One region of the Phyllobacterium sp. TAF24 genome, then DNA from elsewhere that is predicted to be linked to it. Evidence: riboswitches for the same ligand, from Rfam matches in the RefSeq annotation. Region 1 holds a riboswitch; each other region holds the start of a gene.
The links. A riboswitch is a leader RNA that binds a small molecule or an ion and turns the genes downstream of it on or off. The one in region 1 is predicted to bind thiamine pyrophosphate.

Region 2: linked by a shared signal. The riboswitch ahead of thiB (thiamine ABC transporter substrate binding subunit) and the one ahead of thiC (phosphomethylpyrimidine synthase ThiC) in region 1 are both predicted to bind thiamine pyrophosphate.
Region 3: linked by a shared signal. The riboswitch ahead of AB4Y96_RS06220 (ABC transporter permease) and the one ahead of thiC (phosphomethylpyrimidine synthase ThiC) in region 1 are both predicted to bind thiamine pyrophosphate.

The regions. Positions count from the first base shown of each region.
Region 1 is NZ_JBFRDN010000009.1:136,069-144,172, reverse strand. Features, by position in the region: gene AB4Y96_RS10515 (class I SAM-dependent methyltransferase) at 1-36, shown strand, start outside; gene AB4Y96_RS10510 (thiazole synthase) at 37-810, opposite strand; gene thiS (sulfur carrier protein ThiS) at 814-1,011, opposite strand; gene thiO (glycine oxidase ThiO) at 1,014-1,967, opposite strand; gene thiC (phosphomethylpyrimidine synthase ThiC) at 1,967-3,799, opposite strand; TPP riboswitch at 3,900-4,016, opposite strand; gene AB4Y96_RS10490 (NADPH-dependent FMN reductase) at 4,107-4,676, opposite strand; gene rpsU (30S ribosomal protein S21) at 4,904-5,179, opposite strand; gene AB4Y96_RS10480 (RidA family protein) at 5,430-5,774, opposite strand; tRNA gene AB4Y96_RS10475 (tRNA-Lys) at 5,854-5,929, opposite strand; gene AB4Y96_RS10470 (PhzF family phenazine biosynthesis protein) at 6,033-6,950, opposite strand; gene AB4Y96_RS10465 (hypothetical protein) at 7,219-7,608, opposite strand; gene AB4Y96_RS10460 (NUDIX hydrolase) at 7,782-8,104, opposite strand, start outside.
Region 2 is NZ_JBFRDN010000002.1:78,401-86,504, reverse strand. Features, by position in the region: gene thiP (thiamine/thiamine pyrophosphate ABC transporter permease) at 1-1,582, opposite strand, end outside; gene thiB (thiamine ABC transporter substrate binding subunit) at 1,587-2,546, opposite strand; TPP riboswitch at 2,652-2,769, opposite strand; gene AB4Y96_RS02215 (thiamine diphosphokinase) at 3,180-3,806, shown strand; gene AB4Y96_RS02210 (hypothetical protein) at 3,910-4,206, shown strand; gene AB4Y96_RS02205 (YMGG-like glycine zipper-containing protein) at 4,352-4,711, shown strand; gene AB4Y96_RS02200 (ABC-F family ATP-binding cassette domain-containing protein) at 4,871-6,691, shown strand; gene AB4Y96_RS02195 (cell division protein ZapA) at 6,730-7,095, opposite strand; gene AB4Y96_RS02190 (DUF4164 domain-containing protein) at 7,123-7,395, opposite strand; gene tkt (transketolase) at 7,703-8,104, shown strand, end outside.
Region 3 is NZ_JBFRDN010000005.1:49,004-57,107, forward strand. Features, by position in the region: gene AB4Y96_RS06195 (ABC transporter permease) at 1-388, shown strand, start outside; gene nikC (nickel transporter permease) at 385-1,317, shown strand; gene AB4Y96_RS06205 (ABC transporter ATP-binding protein) at 1,314-2,147, shown strand; gene AB4Y96_RS06210 (ABC transporter ATP-binding protein) at 2,144-2,917, shown strand; gene AB4Y96_RS06215 (TadE/TadG family type IV pilus assembly protein) at 3,042-4,091, shown strand; TPP riboswitch at 4,146-4,248, shown strand; gene AB4Y96_RS06220 (ABC transporter permease) at 4,367-5,110, shown strand; gene AB4Y96_RS06225 (ABC transporter substrate-binding protein) at 5,149-6,096, shown strand; gene thiE (thiamine phosphate synthase) at 6,122-6,784, shown strand; gene thiD (bifunctional hydroxymethylpyrimidine kinase/phosphomethylpyrimidine kinase) at 6,781-7,581, shown strand; gene AB4Y96_RS06240 (DUF2339 domain-containing protein) at 7,523-8,104, opposite strand, start outside.

The DNA.
Region 1 (8,104 bases):
GAATGGCTTCACGTCAGCGCCACCAAGCGCGGCTGATCAAGTAAACACCGCCCTGCCGATCACAGGGGTTGACGGCACTGCCACATCGCGCGGCTCCAGCATGCCCGCATGAAATGCCATGTGGCCAGCGTCCACAGCCTTGGCAAAGGCGGCGGCCATCGCGACGGGGTCTCCAGCCTTCGCGACCGCCGTGTTGAGCAAAATCGCATCAAAGCCAAGCTCCATCACGGTTGCCGCATGGGAGGGCCTGCCGAGCCCCGCATCCACAATCATCGGAACCTCAGGAAAATGCCCGCGCAAGGCCCGCAAAGCGTGGAGATTGAGTGGTCCCAGCGCCGATCCAATAGGCGCGCACCACGGCATCAGCACTTCGCATCCGGCTTCGAGCAGACGCTCGGCCACAACGAGATCATCGGTTGTATAAGGAAAGACCTTGAAGCCGTCGGCGGTGAGGATGCGCGCTGCGTCCACCAGCGCGAATACATCAGGCTGCAGCGTATCGTGATTGCCGATCACCTCCAGCTTGATCCAGTTGGTGGCAAAAATATCCCGGGCCATCTGCGCCGTCAGCACAGCTTCCTTGACCGTGTGACACCCCGCCGTATTGGGCAGAACATGCACGCCGAGCGACTGGATCAGCGACCAGAACTTGTCCCCGGATTTGCCGCCTGCCATTTCGCGCCGCAGGGAAACCGTGACAATCGCGATTTCCGACGCTTTCACCGCATCCATCAATATGGCAGGCGAAGGGTACTGTGCAGTGCCGAGCAGCAGCCGGGAGGAAAGCTCGGTGCCATAAAGTGTCAGCATGCTTCAGCCTCCCTGCCGGGGCGTCAGGATTTCCACCTTGTCGCCTTCATTCAAGGTGAAGGTCGAACGCGCCGCCGCCCGCACCAACTCGCCATTGAGCGCGGTTGCCAGCCATTCGCCCTCATAGTCGAGTTCGCCCAGCAGATCGCCAAGCGTTCGGGAGGTAACCTCCAGCGGTTCTCCATTGATGATAAGTCTCATGATCAAGCTGCCTTCTCATACTTAAAAACCATCGCCGCCGCCTGTATTGCCATGGTAGGCGCGAGCAGAAATCCGTGCCGATAGAGCCCGTTAATGCTGATCACTTTGCCCTCACGCTGCACGCGCGGAAAATTATCCGCATAGGCGGGCCTGACCCCAACACCGGTCTCAAGGATTGCCGCCTCGCCAAACGCCGGGTGCAGGCTATAGGCGGCATTGAGCAGTTCCATCATCGAGCGGGCGGTGATGGGGCCTGTGGCGTCGCTTTCGATCATCGTCGCCCCGACCATGAAGATATGGTGCGCACGCGGCACGATATAAACGGGGAAACGCGGGTGGATTAGTCTCACAGGCCGAGCCAGCGAGACATCACGCGTTTGCAGCACAAGCATTTCACCGCGCACCCCGCGCAAATCGGGATTGGCTGCGCCATAACCGGTGCAATCAACGATGACATCAAAGGTGCCATCCCCTTCGCCGCTCACGAACCGGACGCCGGAGGCGGCCAGCTTTTCCGCCAGCATGGTCAAGGCACGGCGTGGATCAAGATGCGCCTCTTCCTTGAAAAACAACCCCCGGCGAAATCGCCCTTCAAGATCAGGCTCCAGATTGGCCAGTTCCTGCGCATCCACATGGGAAAACCCGGATGTGCGCGAACCGAACCGGTCGAGTTCCCGGATATCCCGTGCGGGTGCTAAAACCAATGTGCCGTTGCGCACAACACTTCCGGGCAAAGCTGCCTCCCACCAGCAAGCAGCCTTCAATCCAAGTTCAAGCACCTGTTCATCGGCACTTTCCCGCTCGCAATAGGGTGCAAGCATGCCGCCCGCATACCACGATGCGGTGGCGGATGTGTCGCTGCGCGGGTCGAGGACTGTTATGTCCCCGCCCCGCGCCAACAGTTCATGGGCAGCGGTGAGCCCGGCGACCCCCGCCCCTTTGATGAGAATACGCATCAGAACTCGTCACCTGACACCGGTAAAGGAACGGCCACGGATTTCAGCGGCATATAGAGATCGCCGCCCTGCTTGAATTTCTCGGCCATGGCAGACATGCCCTCCTTCTGCGCCTCGGCCCGGATATCATGGGAAATCCGCATCGAGCAGAATTTCGGCCCGCACATGGAACAGAAATGCGCGACCTTATGCGCCTCCTTCGGCAGGGTCTCATCGTGGAAGAGCCGCGCCGTTTCCGGGTCGAGCGACAGGTTGAACTGATCCTCCCAGCGGAATTCGAAGCGTGCGCGCGACAGTGCATCATCACGCACCTGCGCCGCCGGATGCCCCTTGGCGAGATCCGCCGCATGGGCCGCGATCTTGTAGGTGATCACTCCAATTTTTACATCATCGCGGTTCGGCAGGCCAAGATGCTCCTTCGGCGTCACATAGCAAAGCATGGCCGTGCCAAACCAGCCGATCATCGCCGCGCCTATGCCCGATGTGATGTGGTCATAGCCCGGCGCAATATCAGTGGTGAGCGGTCCGAGCGTATAGAACGGCGCTTCCCCGCAGACCGCCAACTGCTTGTCCATATTGGCCTTGATCTTGTGCATCGGCACATGGCCGGGGCCTTCAATCATCACCTGACAACCCTTGGCCCAGGCAATCTGCGTCAGTTCACCCAGCGTTTCCAGTTCGGCAAACTGTGCCGCATCATTGGCATCGGCAATCGAGCCCGGACGCAGGCCATCACCCAGCGAAAAGCTGACATCATAAGCGCGGCAGATATCGCAAATCTCGGCAAAATGCTCGTAGAGAAAACTCTCGCGATGATGGTGCAGACACCACTTAGCCATGATCGAACCACCACGCGAAACAATGCCGGTCACACGGTCGATAGTCAGCGGGATATAATGCAACCTAACACCCGCATGGATGGTAAAATAGTCGACACCCTGCTCTGCCTGCTCAATCAGAGTGTCACGATAGACTTCCCATGTCAGGTCTTCGGCAATGCCGCCGACCTTTTCCAGCGCCTGATAGAGCGGCACAGTGCCAATCGGCACCGGCGCGTTGCGGATGATCCATTCGCGAATATTGTGAATGTTGCGCCCCGTGGAGAGGTCCATCACCGTATCGGCGCCCCAGCGGATCGCCCACACCATCTTTTCCACCTCCTCCGCCATGGAGGATGTCACCGCCGAATTGCCGATATTGGCATTGATCTTGACCAGAAAATTACGGCCGATGATCATCGGTTCAAGCTCGGGATGATTGATATTGGCCGGGATGATCGCCCTGCCCCGGGCGATCTCCTCGCGGACAAATTCCGGCGTCACATGATCAGGCACCGAAGCCCCGAAGGAATTGCCATCCCGTTCCAGCTTGGCGCGCGCAGCATCGCGGCCGAGATTTTCGCGGATAGCCACATATTCCATCTCGGGTGTGATGATACCGGCGCGGGCATAGGCAAGCTGGGTAACGGCCTTATCGCCCTTCGCCCGTAACGGTTGGTTGCGAACCGGAAATTCCGGCGTCAGCCGTTCGCCAGTGACAAAACCATTGTCCTCAAGCTTGATGTGGCGGCCCTCATAGGCAAATAAGTCTTCATGCCCGGCAAGCCAGCGTTCACGAATGCGCGGCAGGCCCTTGGCAATATCGATGGTTGCATTGGCATCCGTATAGGGCCCGGATGAATCGTAAACCGTCACCGGCGGTTCGCCCGCCGTCGGGTGTACGGAAATCTGGCGCAAAGGAACGCGCAGATCGGGATAAGTCTGGCCCGGTTTGTATATTTTGATCGATGCCGGCAGCGGTCCTGCCGAAACGGTGGGGGTAATTGCGGTCATCATCAGGCTCCTAAGCGGTTAAGCGTAAAAACCCAGTTCTGTGCCGGAAGGATGAAAAGAGATTGCGAATCCGAATACGGATTATGTGCCGAGGCTGACTCGCATGACTTTCGCACCGTCCCTACGCCAGTATGAACTGGATCAGGTTCAACGGGTCACTGCGCTGCAAAAGCCAGCAGAATCTCAGCCCCTTGTCGGGACCCCCCTGGTGAATGTCTTGAATTGAAACCCCGATCCGCCATTTGTCAAGCGAATCAGGAAAACTTGAAGGTGTGGCGCCCTGGCAGAGCCAGGGCGCCAGAAGATATCAGGAAGCGCGCAGAGGCTTCAAAGCGTTGCTCCACTTGAGCAATTCGCCGATCATCGTATTGGCGCTTGTGACAACCAGTTCGTTGGCCTGAAATTCGCCTTCGTCGTTGATGAACTGCTGAAATGCGGGAATGGCAACACCCTCTGGGATCGGAACCGTGCGCAAACCGGCAAGCAGCCCCTTGACCGATTCGACCGAGCGCAACCCGCCCGACATGCCGCCATAGCTGACGAAACCAACCGGCTTGTAGTTCCACTCCTGCCAGAGATAGATGATTGCATTGGTCAGGGATGGCGGGGCAAAAAAGTCATATTCAGGCGTGACGAACACAACCGCTTCACCCGCGTCGATCAGCGTGCTCCACTTTTTCGTGTGGGCGTGTTCGTATTTTTTGGCGCGCGGATGGTTCGGTTCATCGAAGATTGGCAGGTTCAGATCAGCCAGATCAATCAGCACTGGCTCAAACTGACCATCCTGCTTGACGAAATCATGGAACCATTTTGCAACCGGTGAACCGGCGCGGCCCGGACGGGTACTGACTTGGACGATATTGAGCTTGGGTGCCATTGAGACGTCTCCATAGGGCTTGAACGATAGGCCCCATGAATAGGCGCGCCATGCGGGAGCGCACAAGAAGGCACTTTTTCGAAACCGGGTCATATCGCTGTGAACGAACGACTTGGAGCGTCGTGCCGCAAAGTGGGCAGAACGCACACAAAACGAAACCCGCTACGGCGTGACCGTGCGGGTTCTGTCGCGTTTTACAAGGACCGAAAAGCTCCGGTCATTGATGATTATCGGTTATTGCTGAAATCGTTTGAAGCGGCGCCGGGACGGGCAACCCGTTCCTTCTTCTTCGGACCAGGAAGCAGACCTTCACGCTGTGCCTGCTTGCGCGCTGCCTTACGGGCGCGGCTGACGGCTTCAGCTTTTTCACGGACACGGCGCTCGGACGGCTTTTCAAAAGCCTGGCGCGCCTTCATTTCGCGAAAGAGACCTTCGCGCTGCATCTTCTTCTTCAGAACCCGAAGGGCCTGTTCAACATTGTTATCACGGACGAGAACTTGCAATCGTTTTCCTTACCCATGCTTGTCTCGTCTTGCGAACCTATAAGCCACAATCAGACAAGCGTTTGATGAATTACCACAGTGGCAATCACGAGAAGCGCGGACTTTATTCATTCCCGCGCCAAAAATCCAGTGCATCGGAGCAGATTTACTGGCGTGCACTTCATTTCATCCCAGCAAAATACAATATTTCCGCCGGGATGAACTTATTATTCTGCGTCACCCACCCTATCGGGCAGATTTCTGTAAAGAATCAGATCGCAGCAGTGATGATGATTTCGACCTTGTAGTCGGGTGTCGCCAGCTTGGCTTCGCCGGTGGCGCGTGCAGGTGTGTTGGCCGGATCGACCCATGCATCCCAAACCGCATTCATCTCGGCAAAGTCCTTCATGTCAGCCATCCAGATGATAGCCTGCAGGAGCTTGGACTTGTCGGAACCGGCTTCCTTCAGCAAACGGTCAACCGAAGCCAGAACATCCTTGGTCTGCTCGGTGACGCTCTTGCCGGGTGTGCCTACCTGACCTGCGAGATAAACCGTGTTGCCATGGATAACGGCCTGGCTCATGCGTGGACCGGCTTCAATACGACGAATGCTCATGGAGAGTCTCCTCTAGCAGTTTGGGGATAGACGGACGTGTATAAGAAAAAAGGGCCATACGGCCCTTTTTTCAAAGAATTGGTGGGCACAGTAGGGATCGAACCTACGACCCGCTGATTAAGAGTCAGCTGCTCTACCAACTGAGCTATGTGCCCGTCAGCCGTTGTGACGACCGAAGGTGGGGGCTCTATAACGGGCCAAAACCGGACTGTCCAGCCCTTCATGAAAACTTTATGTCAGCTTTGAACAATAAGTCGCTTAAACGAAAAGCTGCCCTTCTGCTGTCTTGACCGCAGAACCGCCGATACGCCCGCCAACAAGCCTCTGGTCGGCAATATCCAGTTCCAGACGCAACCGCGACGGACGGCCCATTTCCTGCCCCTGTTCCAGCCACAGACGCAGTAAACCATCAAGCGGTTCGTCAAAGTAATGGATGGCACCGGCGAAAGCAGCAGTAGCAGACCCGGTCGCCGGGTCCTCATAGGTACCATCGCCGCTCACGAACATCCGCGCGTGAAAATGACTGTCATGCAGCGTGGTCTCGCGGCAATAGACATAGGCTGGAAGCTGGCGCTGGCCGATTGTGGGAGCCGCCTTCGTCATGGCTGCCTGATCGATTCGAATGCGGCCCGCCGCGGCCAGCCCATGCACCGGCACGAGAAGATAGGGCACGCCCGCATCCCAGATGGTTGGAACGTGATTCTCGAAACCGATTTCCTTTGGTTCGAGGCCCAAGGCCCTCGCAAGGGCTATCTTGTCATACTCATAGGGCAGCGGTTCCGGCAATTTGGGAAGATCAAATTCAGCAAAGGCACCATGGCTGGTCAGTTTGACACCGCAGCGAACCGGACCCACCTGCTCTTCCAGAATGATCAGCGCTTCCTGATCATCCGAGACATCGGGGAAACGAACCTGTGCCAGGGCAATGGCGGAGCCCACAGTCGGATGACCGGCAAAAGGCATTTCATATTCAGGCGTGAAAATCCGGATTCGTGCCGTATGGGCAGGGTTCTGGGCGGGCAGAACAAAAACCGTCTCGGAGAAATTGAACTCCTGGGCAATCTTCTGCATGGCCACATCATCAAGGCCAGCGGAATCGTGGACGACAGCCAGCGGATTACCCGTCAGAACCTTGTCGGTGAAAACATCATAAACCTGATAACGCCTGCCGCTCATTTGGTGCTCCTCGTCGAACCTCTGGCAAAAGTAGAGACTGGAGGGAGCGGATCAAGTTAAACCTTGTGACGGTGACATTCCAGTGAGGCCAGAGCATATACTCATAAGCGCGTGGCCAAATCGGAATAGCTGAGAGGTCGAGCGATGCCACTGCCCCCCAAAGCGCGCATGTCCGTCGTCCTAAGCTGACGGGGCGCGCTACGCTGAGTTTTAAAGACGCCGGTGCAGAACAGTCTCGGCAGCGGCGACTACCACATAGCCTGACGGACTATGCCGAGGGCAAATCGAAGCCGCTTGGTAGTGATATCCAGATAACAGTTTGCGCCTCTGGGGAATGACGAGAAAGATGGCCCTTGCCATGCGTGTCCTCTACTAACACGAAGCTACCCGCCTGAACGTGGCGCACCTCTCCGTCGCTCGTCTCGTATTCAACCGAACCATCCAGCCTGACCGTAAGCACCGGTTCTGGGACGCTATGCCAAGCAACCTCGCGCATGCCTGCCGGAATGTGCGTGAGGCGGACGCGGGACGCCTGATAACTGGCAGTAACATCGAACGGCACGGCATCGGGGTGCACCGACCTCTTGGTCGTTGGCAACTCGACTTCGTCGAAATGCGACTCGCCATCCGGGGTGGCATAGATGCGCAGACACTTCATCACAGCTGACTCCTTGTAATTCCCAATGCTCAAACGAAGCACGCGTGCCAAGACGGAAGCGGATGACGCGACGGTCTGGGCGAATGCACGGCATATTTAGCAACTTTTCAACGATATTGGCACCATCCGAACTTGGCGATGTCCGGTTGGAGTCTGCAATTCACCGGATAGCCCTAATCCCCAAAGTGCCAATCGGCAAAAGTGCTGAACGTGCGCGGCGTTGCCTCGCCCATCTCTCCCGCTGCGGAGATGGCACAGATATCATCAAGCTCAGGCTCGGCCTGCGAGGCGATGGTTTTGCGGATGGAGGCAAGCAGTTCATCCGCCGTTTGGGTAAAATAATAGCGCCGGAACACTGCGATACTGCGATCAACCCTTACCAGATAGGCCATATCATCACGCCGCGCCGCTTCGGCAAGATTGAGCCCGGTTTCCTCGGCGACTTCACGCTGGGCATTGCCATCGAAATCCACCCGGTCATCAACCAGATCATCGG
Region 2 (8,104 bases), on a different contig from region 1:
CCGTGAACATCAGCAAGAGGCAGAGAGCGCCCAGGATCAGCGCCAATCCTGCTGCATCCTGTGTGCGATAACTTCCCATGCGCTGCAAGAGCAGGAAAGGCAGAGTCTGGATGGAATCATTGCCGAAGAGCGCGATGGTTCCAAGATCGCCAAGCGACAGGGCCATGGCAAAGGCGAAGGCAACAACTATGGGCAGGCGCAAGACGGGCCAGTCGATCAGGCGCAACCGATCCCACCCTGATATGCCGAGTTGAAGGCAAAGCCTGTTGTGACGGCTTGCAGCCGTATCCCAGGCGGGGCGCAGGATGCGGAAGGCGAAAGGCACGGCCATGGCGGCATTAACGCAAATGACCATAACAGGCGCAAGGCTGAATGGGTCGATCACATGGCGTGAAAGAATGAACCAGCCAGCACCAATGACGATGGGCGGTACGACCATGATCAGGCTTGCACCCAGATCCAGCGAACGCTCGAAAACGCCTGGCGCCGATGCCTGCCTTTGGCTTTGCAGATATTCCCGTGCCATGACAAGCGAGAGCGAGATAAGCACGCAGAGGAGGGCGGCTCCCGCGCCAAGCACGATGCTTGTGATAATAGCGCGCCAGACAGCGAATTCCGTCATCAACCGGGACAGATCAGCGCCTAACCCCGAGACAACGGTTCCTGCCATGGGAAGACCAACGAAGAACAGGCCAAGGACGATTATTGCTGTATTGGCGATTTTTGTTGTCCGGTTCGGTCGATCAAACCGTCGGGCACTTGTCTGAAGACTGAAACCCTCTTCTGCCGGTTTGCCCGTCAGGCCGAGCAGGAGCAGAACGGCTATCGTCAAGCTCAACTGCAGCAGTGTAAGCGATACGGCGCGGGCAATGTCGAAGTCAAAGTGCAGGGATTGGTAGATCGCAACCTCCAGCGTGGTTGCGCGCGGCCCGCCGCCCAGCGTCAGGACGATGGTGAACGATGTGATGCAGAGCATGAAGATCAGTCCGGCAATACCGGAAAGATTGCGCCTGACGACCGGCCATTCGATCAGTTTGAACCGGGCCCAACTGCCCATGCCAAGCTGCGAGGATAGTTTCCAATAGTCGGAGGGAATGGAATCAAGGCTGGCAAGTATGAGCCGTGTCGCCAGTGGCAGGTTGAAAAAGACATGCGCTATCAGAATGCCGGTAAGGCCATAAATATTGGGTCTGGCATCGATTCCAAGCTTGTCAAAACCAAAAGCAAGCAGGCCATTGCGGCCATAAATGCTGGTGATGCCAAGGACCGCGACAAGCGCGGGCAGGGCCAATGGCAGGGCAAAGAGGCGTAAGATGAGCGCCCGGCCCGGAAAGGCGGGATGTTCATGCAGCGCCCGGGCGAGGGGAATGGCAAAAGCAACCGCAAGCAGCATCGATAGTAGCGCCTGCATGAGGGTAAACCGCGCCACACGCCATAAATAGCTGTCGAAAGCCGCAAAGCCTTCGGTGCTTCCACGCAGCGCTTCCCCTGCAAGGCCGAGAAGAGCGCCACCCGCAAGCACCGCCAGAAAGGCGAGGGCAATGGCCCCGGCCCATGGTTTCAGCATGCGGGTGGCAGTCATGGTGCTACAGGCTCATGGCCGCCAGCCATTCATCGATCCAGGCTTTGCGGTTCTTGGCAACCTCTTCGGCTGGGAAGATCAAAGTCTTGACTGGTTTCACAAGGTTCTCGAAGGCCGGGTTGAGCGCGTCAGTGGTTTTGGCCGCCGGGTACATCCAGTTGTTTTCAGGAATGGCATCCTGAAATGCCGGACTGGTCATGAAGCTTAGAAACTGCGCCGATAGCGGGTTTTTCGCACCGTTGACAGTTTGAGCCGCGACCTCGATCTGCAAGTAGTGCCCTTCGCTGAATGAAATCGCCTTGTAGCGATCCACCCGTTCGGCGATCAGATGATAGGCCGGAGAAGTGGTGTAGGACAGAACGAGGGGGGCCTCGCCCTTGGTAAAGAGGCCATAGGCTTCGGACCAGCCTGGTGTGACGGTCAAAACGCGATTTTTCAGCTTGGCCCAGGCTTCACCGGCCTTGTCGCCATAAACAGATTTAACCCAGAGAAGCAGACCGAGGCCGGGCGTCGAGGTGCGCGGGTCTTCGATGACGATTTTCTGCGTCGGATCGCCTTCGACAAGTTCTTTCAGAGTCTCGGGCGGCGTTTTCAGCTTTTCCGAATCATAAATGACGGCGAAATAGCCGTAGTCATAGGGAACGAATATATCATCCTTGTAGCCACCGGGGATATTCACCGCGCTGGTGTCGATGCCATGGGGCGCAAAAAGATTGGTTTCCTTGGCCTCATAGGTCAGATTGGTGTCGAGCCCGAGAACAATATCGGCCTTTGTCGATTCGCCTTCGAGTTTGATGCGGTTGAGCAGCGCAACGCCATCGGCAACGGCTACAAATTCCACCGTGCATGCACATTGCTTCTCGAAAGCCTCCTTGACCTTCGGTCCCGGACCCCATTCGGCGGTGAAGCTTTCATAGGTGTAAACGGTGAGTTTGCCTTCGGCCTGTGCCACGCCAATTGGCATAAGGCCGACAAATGCGGCCAAAACAGCCGCCGCTTTTACAATAGTCTCAAATGGCCGCATCGGCGCCTCCTATCGTTCGTGGTTCAAAAGGATTGGTGCGCCGGCAAATCTGCCGCGTCTAATCCCTCCGCCGGTACAAACCGGATCAGGTTCCGCGGGTTGGCAGGGTTTCCCCTTAAGCCTCTCAGCCGGTCGATCAGACCAAGCACCCCGTTAGAGCATCGCAAGGATAGAGGTTCGGCCAGAGCGGTGCAAGCGGTCGATGCTTATGAAATCCTTATGTTTTGCCCAATCTGCCAAATCGAAAGCTGACATTCCCAGCCCTATCTTCCGCCGCGAAAACATCCCCTCACGGCCTGTTTTCCAAAAGAAAGGTTCAATCATGTTTCGGGGTCATGGCTTTTATCATTCCGGCGTCAGGGTTCAGCAGACGACAGCGTCGAGAAATCCAAAGAATAATTCGATGCGCTTGCGTCTCCGCCATCAAAAATTCCTCGCGGCACTCAATCCAAGCCTGTTTCTGGCCGTGGGCGTCGCGATTGCAGGCATTGCGGCAATTGTGCTCGGCCGGCTGGGGTAGAACCGCTTCAGCAAGCCCTGTGCGACCGGCTTTTGCCATGCTATGGCCGGTGCATGAGCAAATTCGTTCTTCTCCTTGGTGGCACGCTTCACGTTACCGATCGTCTCCGGCATCTCGTGGCGGGAGCGCGTATTCTTGCCGCCGATGGTGGGATAGTTCATGCGGGCGCGCTGGGCCTTGAACCGGAGCTGTGGCTGGGCGATTTCGATTCGACATCGCCTGAGTTGGCAGAACGCTATGCCCATATACCACGTTCGGTATTTCCCGCGGCCAAAGATATGACCGACGGCGAACTGGCGCTCAACGAAGCCTATCGGCTGGGGGCGACGGAAGTGATTCTCTGCGGTGCTTTTGGTGGTGAACGCACAGATCATATGCTGCTGCACCTGACCATGGCGACCCGCTATGCTGCGGAAGGCCGAAAGATTATCCTGTCGAGCGGGACCGAAGAAGCGCACCCTCTGGTTGCAGGGGAATATTCGTTCGATTTTGCTGATGGAACTGTGTTCAGCATTGTTGCATTTACGTCCCTGCGTGGATTATTTATCCGTGGTGCGCGATGGCCGCTGGAAAATATGGAACTTTCTTTCGGTTCATCGCTTACAGTGTCGAATGCCGTGTGTGGAAATCTCCACGTATCGCTTCGTTCAGGCAATGCAGTTCTGATTGCGGCGCCGTAAAATTGCCCAACGCTTGTAAAACAAAGCGGAAAATGCAATTCTTGCGGTACAGCATTGGGGACGCAAGCTGGTAGGTTTAGTTTTAAAACGGGAGAGGTCTTCCATGTTGAAAAGTTTGTCGACAGTAGCAGTTGCAGCCGTTCTGGCACTTTCAGTGGCCGGTTGTACAACTGGTGAGCAGCGCGCTGCAGGTTATGGTGTTGGCGGTGCAGCCCTTGGTGCATTGGCCGGTGGTGCAATCGGTGGTGGCCGTGGTGCGCTCGCTGGTGCAGCTATCGGTGGTGTTGGCGGCGTCGCCGTTGGTGCCGCAACAGCCAACAATGATGGTGGTGGTCGTCGTTATTGCACGTACGAAAACCGCTATGGCGAGCGCTATCGCGCACCTTGCCGCGGTTACTAATTCTTCCCCATCAGGGAATACAGGACAGGCCGGGAAACCGGCCTGTTTCTGTTTGTGGGCACTGCAGCCTGCTCAAGCCGATCTTTCTTCTGCCGCATTAGGGCTTCAAGGTTTGCCCGCTATATTCATGTTGAGAGGATTTACAATGGGTTTTCGTTTAGCCGCGATTGCGGTTTCAGCGCTTCTGGCCATGTCGTTGGCTGGCTGCGAAACGAGCGAACAGAACCAGCGTGCCGGGACGGGTGCGCTGATTGGCGGCGGTGTTGGTGCACTTGCCGGACAGGCACTCGGACATAATACCAAAAGCACGGTGATTGGTGCGGCCGGCGGCGCGCTTCTGGGTGCAGCTGTTGGTACTGCAACAACACCGAGCGGTAGCGGTAATGGCAACCAGAACCTTTGCCGTTATCAGCGGCCCGATGGCAGCATTTATAATGCTCCCTGTGAAGGCAATGGCGGCCGTGGCGCAGGCTATGGCGGTTATAACAATGGCGGCGGCTACTAAACAGCAGCACGTTGCTGAATGAATGCAGACAGGCCGGATTTCCGGCCTGTTCTGTTTTATATGGTAAAGATATTTGACAGCGGCGCCAATCTCGCCGACAAGCGCCCGTCGGCACTGATGTCACGCAATAGCGCTCATTTTCCAGAACTGAAAAACTCCATGGCTCCTCCACTTCTTCGTCTTGACCGGATTGCATTGACGTTTGGCGGCACACCGCTTTTGACCGATGCGGCTATCTCCGTCAGCGAGGGCGACCGTATCGCCCTTGTTGGCCGCAATGGTTCGGGCAAGTCAACGCTGCTGAAGATCGCGGCAGGCTTTATTGCGCCAACCGACGGCGAAGTGTTCCGCCACCCTGGTGTGACGGTTCGCTATCTGGCACAGGCGCCCGATATGGAGGGCTTCGCCAATGTCCGCGATTATGTCGAAGCAGGTCTTGGACCGGCGGATGATCTTTATCGTGTCAGCTATATTCTCGAACATCTCGGTCTGACCGGAGAGGAAAAACCTGACAATCTGTCGGGCGGTGAGGCCCGCCGTGCGGCATTGGCCAAGGTTCTGGCACCGCAGCCGGATATCCTGCTTCTTGACGAGCCAACCAATCATCTGGATTTGACAACCATTGAATGGCTGGAAGGTGAGCTGAGGCAGATCCGCTCCAGTATCGTGGTCATCTCCCACGACAGGCGCTTTCTCGAAAACATCAGCCGCGCGACGGTCTGGCTTGATCGCGGCGTTACGAAACGGCTTGATCAGGGTTTTGGCGCTTTCGAAGAATGGCGCGACAAGGTGCTTGAGGAGGAAGAGCGCGATCTGCACAAGCTTGGCCGTCAGATCGTGCGTGAAGAACATTGGTTACGCTACGGCGTTACGGCACGGCGCAAACGCAACATGCGCCGCCTCGGCGAGCTGCACACCATGCGCGGCGAATTCCGCAATCATCGGCGCGCGCAGGGAACGGCGGTTCTCAAAGCCAGCGACAGCAAGGAATCCGGCAAGCTGGTCATCGAGGCGGAACATCTGGTCAAGACTTATGGCGAGCGTGTGCTCGTCAAGGATTTCTCCACCCGCATCCAGCGCGGCAACTGTGTCGGCTTTGTCGGCCCGAACGGTGTCGGCAAGACCACGCTTCTCTCCATGCTGACGGGTTTGCTGGCACCCGATAGCGGTTTTATCCGTCTCGGGACCAATCTTGAAATCGCGGTGCTCGATCAGAAGCGCGACAGTCTCAACCTTGAGCAGACGCTTTCCGACTATCTGACGGATGGTCGCGGTGAGAATGTCATTGTCAATGGCGAGCAGCGTCACGTCGCGTCCTATATGAAGGATTTCCTGTTTCAACCGGAGCAGCTGCGCACGCCGATTCGCGAACTCTCCGGTGGTGAAAGGGCGCGCCTGATGCTGGCGCGCGTCCTCGCCCGTCCGGCCAATCTGCTGGTGCTTGACGAGCCGACCAACGATCTCGACATGGAAACGCTTGATCTCCTGCAGGAACTGGTTTCCGGTTTTGCCGGAACGGTGCTGCTGGTCAGCCATGATCGCGATTTCCTTGATCGTACCGTAACGTCAGTCATCGCACCCGAGGGTGACGGCCGCTGGCTGGAATATGCGGGTGGCTATACGGATATGCTGGCACAACGCAAGGAAGCGGCACTGGCAACCCGCAAGGAACTCAAGACCGCCAAGCCGCAGACGTCCGCTGATGCATCCAGCGAAAAGCCAGCGGCGCAGCGCGAGGAAAAGCGCAAGCTTTCCTACAAGCAGAAATTTGCGCTGGAGAATCTGCCGGGCAAGATGGAGGTGCTGCACGCCGACATCCACAAGCTTGAGGCGAAGCTCGCTGATCCCAATCTTTTTGCCAAGAACCCGCAGCTTTTCAACAAGACAGTCGAGGAGATTGGCAAAAAACGGCATGACCTCGAACGTTTCGAGGAAGAGTGGCTGGAACTCGAAATGCTGCGCGAGGAAATCGGCGGCTAAAGCAGCAAGGCCTGCTCCCGCTTCGTTACCTAACGATCTTAATTGGCTTTTGGCGCAATCTTTGCGGCGAGATTCTCAATACGGGTTGTGACCTCGGAAAGAACACCTGTTATGGCCGTGTCGTTCTTATCTGCTTTTTGCAGCGCCTCGTCACGACTCTTGCGCAGGGCGTCGGCCTCGTTTTCGAGGCCTTTGACACGCATCTGCAATTCATGCAGTTCATCGGTGATCATGATGCCGGCCATGACAGTCAGGCGCAGATCACCAATTTCGCCGAAAGACGATTTGAGGTGCGTTACGTAGCGGTCAAATCGTTCGGCAAGGCCGGTCAGGTGTTGCTCCTGGCCTTCGTCACAGGCCATCCGGTACGCTTTGCCGTCAATCGTAACTGTTACAGTGGCCATGGGCGTCTCTTTCAACTGATGTCGATACTACCGGTCCAGTACGGTGCGAATGGATTCCATCGCCGTTACGAGACGGCGAGAGACTTCCTTGTTTGCCGCTTCCAGGCGTTCCGCACGTCCTTCCGATGCGTCCAGCTCCTGTGCCAGCTTTCGCCGGTCCATGTTCATGCGCTGGACTTCTTCCTCGGCTTCGGCAAAATCACCTTCCTGCTCAAGGCGCATATCAACTGCGTCCTCGAGGTGAGCCAAGGCTTTTGCCAGTCTTTCCAGAACCTGTTTGAGGGTGGCTTCCTGTGCCATTTTCGCGTTTCCCCTGTGTGTCGCTCTTTGTCGCGAATCGCAAAAAGAAGAACAACTTATGCGCCGAAGTCTAGAGGGCACATCAACACCGCGTCAATCAATCCGCGTTGTCACAGTCCAGTCATGCACTGATAATACAGCTAAGGATAGCCTGTGCGACGAAAGAGCCCGCTTTTCGAAAGCGCCATTTTACCTTAGGTTTTATTGACTCCCTCATGACACCTGCTATGTGTCGCGTGCCTTTTGGATTTTGTCTGAACCGGCGTCCAGAAACGGCATTTCCTATCCTCTTCGAAAGACGGTACACATGACCAATTCTGATAAATCGAACCAAATGGCCAATGCAATCCGCTTTCTGTCGGCGGATGCAGTGGAGAAGGCCAATTCCGGCCACCCCGGCCTTCCCATGGGCGCAGCCGATATTGCGACCGTTCTCTATACCCGTTTCCTCAAGCACGATCCGAAAGCGCCGCATTGGCCTGACCGTGATCGCTTTGTCCTTTCTGCAGGGCACGGCTCGATGCTGCTTTATTCGGTGCTCTATCTTTCCGGTTACGAAGATATCACCATCGACCAGATCAAGAATTTCCGCCAGCTTGGCTCGCGTACAGCTGGCCATCCGGAATATGGCCACGCCGCTGGCATTGAAACCACGACCGGCCCGCTCGGCCAGGGTCTGGCCAATTCCGTCGGTATGGCGCTTTCCGAG
Region 3 (8,104 bases), on a different contig from region 1:
GCTGCTCGGTTATTTCTCGCTTGCCTATATCAGCCGCATGACCCGCAGCTTTATGCTGAATGAACTGGAGCAGGAATATATCGTAGCCGCCCGTGCCAAGGGCCTGTCCGAAACCCGTATCATCTGGGCCCATGCGCTGCGCAATGCGGCGGTGCCCCTGGTGACAGTCATTGCCCTGTCCTATGCCAATTTGCTCGAAGGTTCAGTGCTGACTGAAACAGTCTTTTCATGGCCGGGACTTGGCATGTACATCACCAACTCACTGCAAAACGCCGATATGAACGCTGTGCTTGGCGGGACTATCGTCATCGGCACAGTGTTCATCGCCATCAATCTTCTGTCCGATCTCCTGTATCGGGTGCTTGACCCACGGACGCGTGCACGATGAGCCAGACAATCAAGACACCACAACCCATGTCCCGCCGTGAATGGCTGATGAGTGACCGTCCGCAATCGCGCGTGCAGGCAAGGCTTGGCCGCGCCTATCTCGTCTGGGGCCGCTTTGCCAGCAACCGGCTCGCTCTCGCCGGTCTTGCCATCATCATCGCGCTGTTGCTGGTCGCCGCCCTGGCCAATGTTCTGGCGCCGCATTCGCCCGTCATTGGCGATTTGCGCAATGCGCGCCTGCTACCGCCCGGCGGTGACTATTGGCTTGGCACCGATGATCAGGGCCGCGATATTCTCTCGCGCCTGATCTATGGCTCGCGCCTGACACTCTATGTGGTTATTCTCGTCGCCATCATCGCGGCACCTATCGGCCTGATCGTCGGCACTGTCGCCGGTTATGCGGGTGGCTGGGTGGATTCGATCCTGATGCGCCTGACAGATATTTTCCTTGCCTTTCCAAAGCTCATTCTGGCGCTGGCGCTGGTCGCAGCCCTGGGACCCGGCATTGAGAATGCGGTCTTGGCCATTGCCGTCACCTCATGGCCACCCTATGCCCGTATTGCCAGAGCCGAGACGCTCACCATACGCAACTCCGACTATATTGCAGCCGTGCGCCTGATGGGCGCATCGCCCTTTCGGATTGTCCTGCGCCACATCATGCCGCTTTGCCTGTCCTCGCTCATTGTGCGTGTGACACTTGATATGGCTGGCATCATCCTGATTGCAGCCGGTCTTGGCTTTCTTGGCCTCGGCGCGCAACCACCACTGCCGGAGTGGGGTGCGATGATCGCTTCGGGCCGTCGCTTCATCATGGATCAATGGTGGGTTGCGGCAGCACCCGGCTTTGCCATTGTCATCGTCAGCCTTGGCTTCAACCTGCTGGGAGATGGCCTGCGTGATGCGCTTGATCCGCGGGGTAACAACCAATGAGCACCCTTTTGACAGTGAACGATCTACGGGTTCAGTTTCCAACCCGCACCGGGGTGGTCGATGCCGTGCGTGGCGTCTCCTTTACCCTTGGCCGTGAACGTCTTGGCATTGTCGGTGAATCCGGTTCTGGCAAATCCCAGACCGGGCGTGCCATTATGGGGCTGACGCCATCTCATGCGAAAATCACGGCGGAGACGTTGAATTTCGACGGGATCGATCTTCTGAAAGTCTCAGCAGCCGAACGGCGGTCGCTGCGCGGCAATCGTATCGCCATGATCCTGCAGGACCCGAAATATTCGCTCAATCCGGTGATGAGCATCGGACGGCAGATTGTCGAAACCCTGCGCACCCATGAAAAGGTCGGCCGGTCAGAAGCGCGCAAGCGGGCGCTCGACATGCTTGCCGCCGTGCAGATTCGCGACCCTGAGCGGGTTTTTGATCTGCACCCGCACGAAGTATCGGGCGGTATGGGGCAGCGTGCCATGATTGCCATGATGCTGATCACCGGGCCTGAATTGCTGATCGCAGACGAGCCGACCTCGGCGCTTGATGTCACCGTCCAGCTCGACGTTCTTGCCATCCTCGACAATCTGGTGCGGGACCGCGGCATGGGGCTGATCTTCATTTCGCATGATTTGCGGCTGGTATCCTCCTTCTGCGACCGGGTCATTGTCATGTATGCCGGACGGATCGTCGAGGAGATTGCCGCCAAGGACCTGCACAATGCCAAACATCCCTATACGCAAGGTCTTTTGAACTGCATGCCCAAGATTGGTGCCGATACCCATCCGCTCCCCGTCCTTGATCGCAAGCCGGAGTGGGCCGCATGACCATATCTCCTTCCAAAGCGCTTATTGTCGATAAACTTGAAGTGACATTCGACCGCTTCCGCGCGCTTCGCGGCGTCAGTCTTGACGTGATGCCGGGTGAATCCTTCGGGCTTGTGGGCGAATCCGGTTCAGGCAAGTCGACATTGCTGCGTGCCATTGCAGGACTGGCCCCAACGACACGGGGATCGATCACCGTCAACGGCAAGCTTCTCGGCAAGAGCCGCACCAAGGCATTTTACCGGGAAGTGCAGATGGTGTTTCAGGACCCCTATGGTTCTCTGCATCCGCGCCAGACCGTCGACCGGCTTTTGCTGGAGCCGCTGGCCGTGCATGGCTTTGCCGATATTGAAAAACGTATCCTGCGCGCGCTTGACGAGGTGGGACTTGGATCGAGCTTCCGCTTTCGCTATTCGCATCAGCTATCCGGCGGCCAGCGCCAGCGCGTGGCTATCGCGCGCGCTCTGATCCTTGAACCTTCCATCCTGCTTTTGGATGAACCGACATCGGCGCTTGATGCCTCGGTGCAGGCGGAGGTGCTGAACCTGCTCGAACAGATCCGCCGCGACCGCAATTTGACATTCCTCATGGTCAGCCATGATCTGGCGGTTGTGACCCATATGTGCGACCGGCTGATGGTGATGCAGAACGGTGCGGAAGTGGAGCGCCTTTCAGCTGATGATCTTGCGGCGCACAAGGTCACGCAGGCCTATACGCGCAATCTGCTTGTCGCCAGCGAGGGTTTTGTCCGGCCGGATGTACCCACCGCATAGGGTCTGTTTCACCGGATTTTTACCATACGCTGAGACTTGCCGCAGATCGTGACAATCTGAACGAATTTCCTAAAGGCGCATTTACGCCATTTCATCCATGGTCTGCCCAACACCGGAGCGGGCTATGAAAAAATTCAGAGATTTTCTTAAAGATACCAGCGGCGCAACTGCATTGACGTTTGGACTATTGCTTGTTCCGCTTCTCGGCGTGACAGGATTGGCCGTGGATTATACCCGTGCAAGCAGTGATCACGCGGAACTGCAGAATGCAGCAGATGCCGCGGTTTTGTGGGGCGCCTCTACGTACAATGGCAGCAATTTACCCGATGTGAAGGCCCGCATTCAGCAAAGTTTGCGCGCTAACCTTCCAGGCTTTGACGCTAGTGGCGCTACCTACGATGTGTCGGTTACGGACGATGTCCCTGCACGGATCAAGCTTTCGCTTGCGAGGCCGATGAAGACGACATTCATGCAGGTGTTGAGCCAAAATTCGATGGATATCGGGACCACTTCGACAGCTTCAGGGGCGTTGACGCCAAAGCAAGCAACAATAAAAGTCACGAACGTAAAAGGAATTTATTACAAGAAAATTTCCATTATTGTTGTTGGAGCCGATGGCGCTGAGAAACAAGTCGGCTCTATCGAATACAAATACATCAACAACACAGGGACATCCAATCCCGCAGTGGGATCAACGCCGCTGACCTTTGACTTGGGCACATACAAGTCGTTTTATTTTACCATGATCGTCAAGAAAGACGGCTGCGCTATTGGAATGAAGCCTTCGGGCAGGAATTGTGTGGATGCCCCCAAGGTAAAATCCAACGACCCTAAGAATCCTGGCATGGTCGATGATCCCAAATACCAGATCACGCCAGTTCCAAACAATCTAAACTTTGACAACGAGAATAAATTCTATGGCAATGATACGACCTATGCTTTCTTGGTCAAAAGCAACAGAGCGCGTGATGCTTGGCGGTTCGTTGAGGGCGGCGGTCAATCCACTGTGCCGAAAGATAGCGACACTCCGGTGATTATGGACAAACTTATGAACTGCGATGGTTCGGTAAAAAAACACGGTTGGGAAGATGGCGGTGGCGGCACACCGGACTTCGAATATACACTGACAACCGGGTGCGCGTTCGATTACTCACAAATTCGTCTAACCCAGTAATCATTAACACGAAGGCGGCGCGATTGACTTTGCTCTTGCGGCGCTCCATCATGACTTTATTCCGAGGGGGGCACTGTACAGTGCTGAGATAGCGTCGAGCTGGACCCTTGAACCTGATCCGGGTTATGCCGGCGTAGGAACGGGAATTGAGCACTCTCCACGCACTCTGCCTTGTCTTCGCACATATCCGGATCTCCACGCTTTTGATGGAGTCCCGCAGATGCCGTTTACCCTGATATCGCAATCATCATTTCTGTGACGATGTGATCGCCGTCATGGGCATGCTTGTCCGCATCACTGGCGCTTTGCTGGCTGTGCTTCTGTGCTGGCAGTTGGCTATCTGGGCTTTGCAGCCGCCGCGCTTCATCCTGCCGGGTCCCGGCTCAGTTTTTGTCGCCTTGATCGAGCAGCGCCACTATCTTCTGACCAATGCTGCCATCACCGTGCTCGAAATTCTGCTCGGATTGTTCTTTGGCGCTGTTGCCGGAATCCTGACCGCACTTCTCGTTGCTGGACTGCCCGGCTTTGGCCAGATCGTCTGGCCGCTCCTGCTTGTTTTGCAGGCACTTCCTGTCTTTGCCATCGCGCCGCTTCTGGTTCTCTGGTTCGGCTTTGGCCTTGCCTCGAAAGTGGTCATGGCGAGCCTCATTATCTTCTTTCCCGTGGCCTCCGCCTTTGCCGATGCGCTGCGCCGCACCAATCAGGATTTGCTGGATGCGGCAGCCCTGACGCAGGCAACGCCGCTGGCCACCCTGTTTCTGATCCGCGTTCCCAGCGCCTTGCCCGGTCTTGGCTCGGGCCTGCGCGTTGCGGCGGTCTTTGCGCCTATTGGTGCGGTGATTGGCGAATGGGTCGGCGCCTCGCGTGGGCTTGGCTTTGTCATGCTTCAGGCCAATGCCCGTATGCAGACCGACACGCTGTTTGCCGCCCTCATCATTCTCGCAGTGCTGACCATTGTCCTGCGTTTTCTCGTCGATGCTTTCGCCGCGCGCCTTACCCCTTGGATGCAGGTGTCATGATCAGAATTTTCGTTCGTCCCATCAATGAAGGAATGTCCATGTTTCGCCGCTGTGCGTTTGCCTTTGCCCTCTTAACCGCTTTGCCTTTCCTGCCATCACAGGCGATGGCGGCGGACAAGCTGTCTGTTCTTCTCGAATGGTTCGTCAACCCTGACCATGCACCGCTGGTTGTCGCTCGCGAAAAGGGTTTTTTCAGCGAGGCCGGTCTTGATGTCGATCTGATCCCCCCGGCTGATCCGGCGGCGCCACCGCGTCTTGTCGCGGCAAAACAGGCAGATATTGCCATCGGCTATCAGCCCAATCTCTACCTCAGCCATGATGAGGGTCTGCCGCTGGTGCGCTTTGGCACCTTGGTGGAAACCCCGCTCAATACGGTGACGGTGCTGGCCGATGGTCCGATCAAAAGCCTGAAGGATTTGAAGGGCAAAAAGGTCGGCTTTTCCGTGGCGGGCTTTGAAGATGCCATGCTCGGCGCCATGCTGAAATCAGAAGGCCTGAAAGCCGATGATGTCGAACTGATCAATGTCAATTTCGCCCTTTCATCATCGCTCATTGCCAAACAGGTGGATGCGACGGTTGGTGGTTACAGGAATTTTGAACTCACCCAAATGGCGCAGGAAGGCCATAAGGGAACGGCGTTCTTCCCGGAGGAGCACGGTGTTCCTGTCTATGATGAACTGATCTTCCTGACGCACCCTGACCTTGCCGGAGACAGCAGGATGAAACGTTTCCTCGAAGCGGTGGAGAAGGGCGCGGTTTATCTGACCAATCACCCGGATGAATCCTGGGCGCTGTTCATCAAGGCCTATCCCGATCTCGATAACCCGCTGAACCTGAAGGCATGGACCGATACTTTGCCGCGTTTTGCCAAGCGTCCCGCTGCGCTCGACCGTAGTCGTTATGAACGGCTCGGTGTGTTCATGCACGATGCCGGACTGATCAAAACCGTACCCAAAGTTGATGATCTGGCCGTTGAACTGCGGTGAAACGTTTCATAGAGGAAGAACAATCATGCCAAAAGTAGATTTTCGTTTGAATGCCATTGTCGATGTTGATGCAATCGGTGGTGACAAGGATTTAGGGCAACTGGCGCTGCAGGCCGCGCGCGGCGGCGCGACCATTATCCAGTATCGCGATAAGAACTCACCGACCCGGCTGATGGTGGAGCGCGCGCGCGCTATCCATGCGGCGCTGAAAGGCACAGGCGTACCCTTGCTCGTCAATGACCGCATTGATGTTGCTCTGGTAGCGGGCGTTGAAGGTGTGCATGTCGGGCGTGAGGACATGCTGGTCAGTGACGCAAGAAAGCTGCTTGGTCCGGATGCCATTATCGGCCTCACCGTGAAAAACGAAACGGACGCACAGGCGGCCATAGCGGCGGATATCGACTACGCCTGTGTAGGCGGCCTGTTCGAGACACCCGCCAAGCACAATCCGGATGGGCCGATTGGCTTTGATGGCTTTGCCCGGCTGGCTGCGATGATCCGGGCAGCAAAGCCGGATCTACCTGTTGGTGCGATCGCTGGCATTGACCTTGGCAGGGTGGCTCCAGCCATTGCGGCGGGAGCAGATGGCGTTGCGATCATTTCGGCAATCTTCCGGCAGGCTGATCCGCGCGCCGCGGCGCAGGCGCTGCGCGATGCTGTCGATGAGGCGTTGAGGGCGACGGCATGACCGCCATTGCCTTGACGATTGCAGGCTCCGATAGCGGCGGCGGCGCTGGTATTCAGGCCGATCTCAAGACGTTCTCGGCGCTTGGTGTTTATGGAACAAGCGTATTGACCGCAATCACGGCGCAGAACACGCGCGGCGTTACCGCCATCGAGAATTTAAGCCCGGGCATCATTCGCGCGCAGATTGATGCGGTTCTCTCGGATATCGCGGTGGGTGCGATCAAGATCGGCATGGTCTCCACCGTGGAAACCATCGATGCTATCGCCGAAGCCTTGAACCGATGGCAACGCAAAGTGGTGCTTGATCCGGTAATGGTTGCAACCTCGGGTGATCCATTGTTACAGCCGGAAGCCATAGAGGCGCTTCGCACGCAGCTTCTGCCATTGGCGCTTGTGCTGACCCCCAATTTGCCTGAGGCCGCGCTCCTGACCGGCACGGATATTGCTCAAGATGAACAGGCAATGGCACGGCAAGCCGAACTGCTGTTGAAGTTTGGCCCGAAGGCGGTGCTGATCAAGGGCGGCCACGGAAACAGCGCCTTGAGTACGGACCTTCTCTTCGACGGTTCGTCCTTACAGCGTTTTGACGGTCCGCGCCTGTCAACAACCCACGATCACGGTACGGGTTGCACGCTGGCAGCCGCCATCGCCAGCGGACTTGCCAAAGGTCACGACCTGCCTACGGCAATCGGCGAGGCAAAGGATTATCTGACGGCAGCCATGGCTGCCGCCGATACGCTTAAAGTGGGTCAGGGGCGCGGGCCTGTTCACCACTTTCATCGTTGGTGGGCGGCGTAGCTGCCGCCCCCGCATTGAGAATGCGCTGATAGAACAGCCCCACACCGACAAGCGAGAGGCCAAGGCCAATAAAGGACAGCGCCCGCAAGATGCCTTCGAGATTTGCCATGTCGAGCAGGAAGACCTTGGCGATGACCAGAAAGACGATCGGAGCCGAGATCAGACGCAACGGCCTGTTCTGCCGCCATGCGCCAAGACCGAAGAGGCCAAGGCCGAACAATAGCCATACGGCGGAATAGGTGAACATCTCAGGCGAATCCACACCCTGTCCCAGATTGATATAGTTGCCCTGGAAGAAGAGACGGATAGTCAGTGTGACCCATGTAAACAGCATGAGGCCCGAGAGGATTGCCAGCGCCATGGCGTAATGTCTGGGGCGGTTCGCCTGTGCCATAACCAGCGGCAAGCCGAACAGTTTTATCTGTGGTTCGCCAAAGGCATTAAGCGCGACGAGTGCTGCCAGAAGGCCGGGCAGCAGATAACCCATGAACAGGCTGTTGAAGACAAATCCGCCAGCGACAAA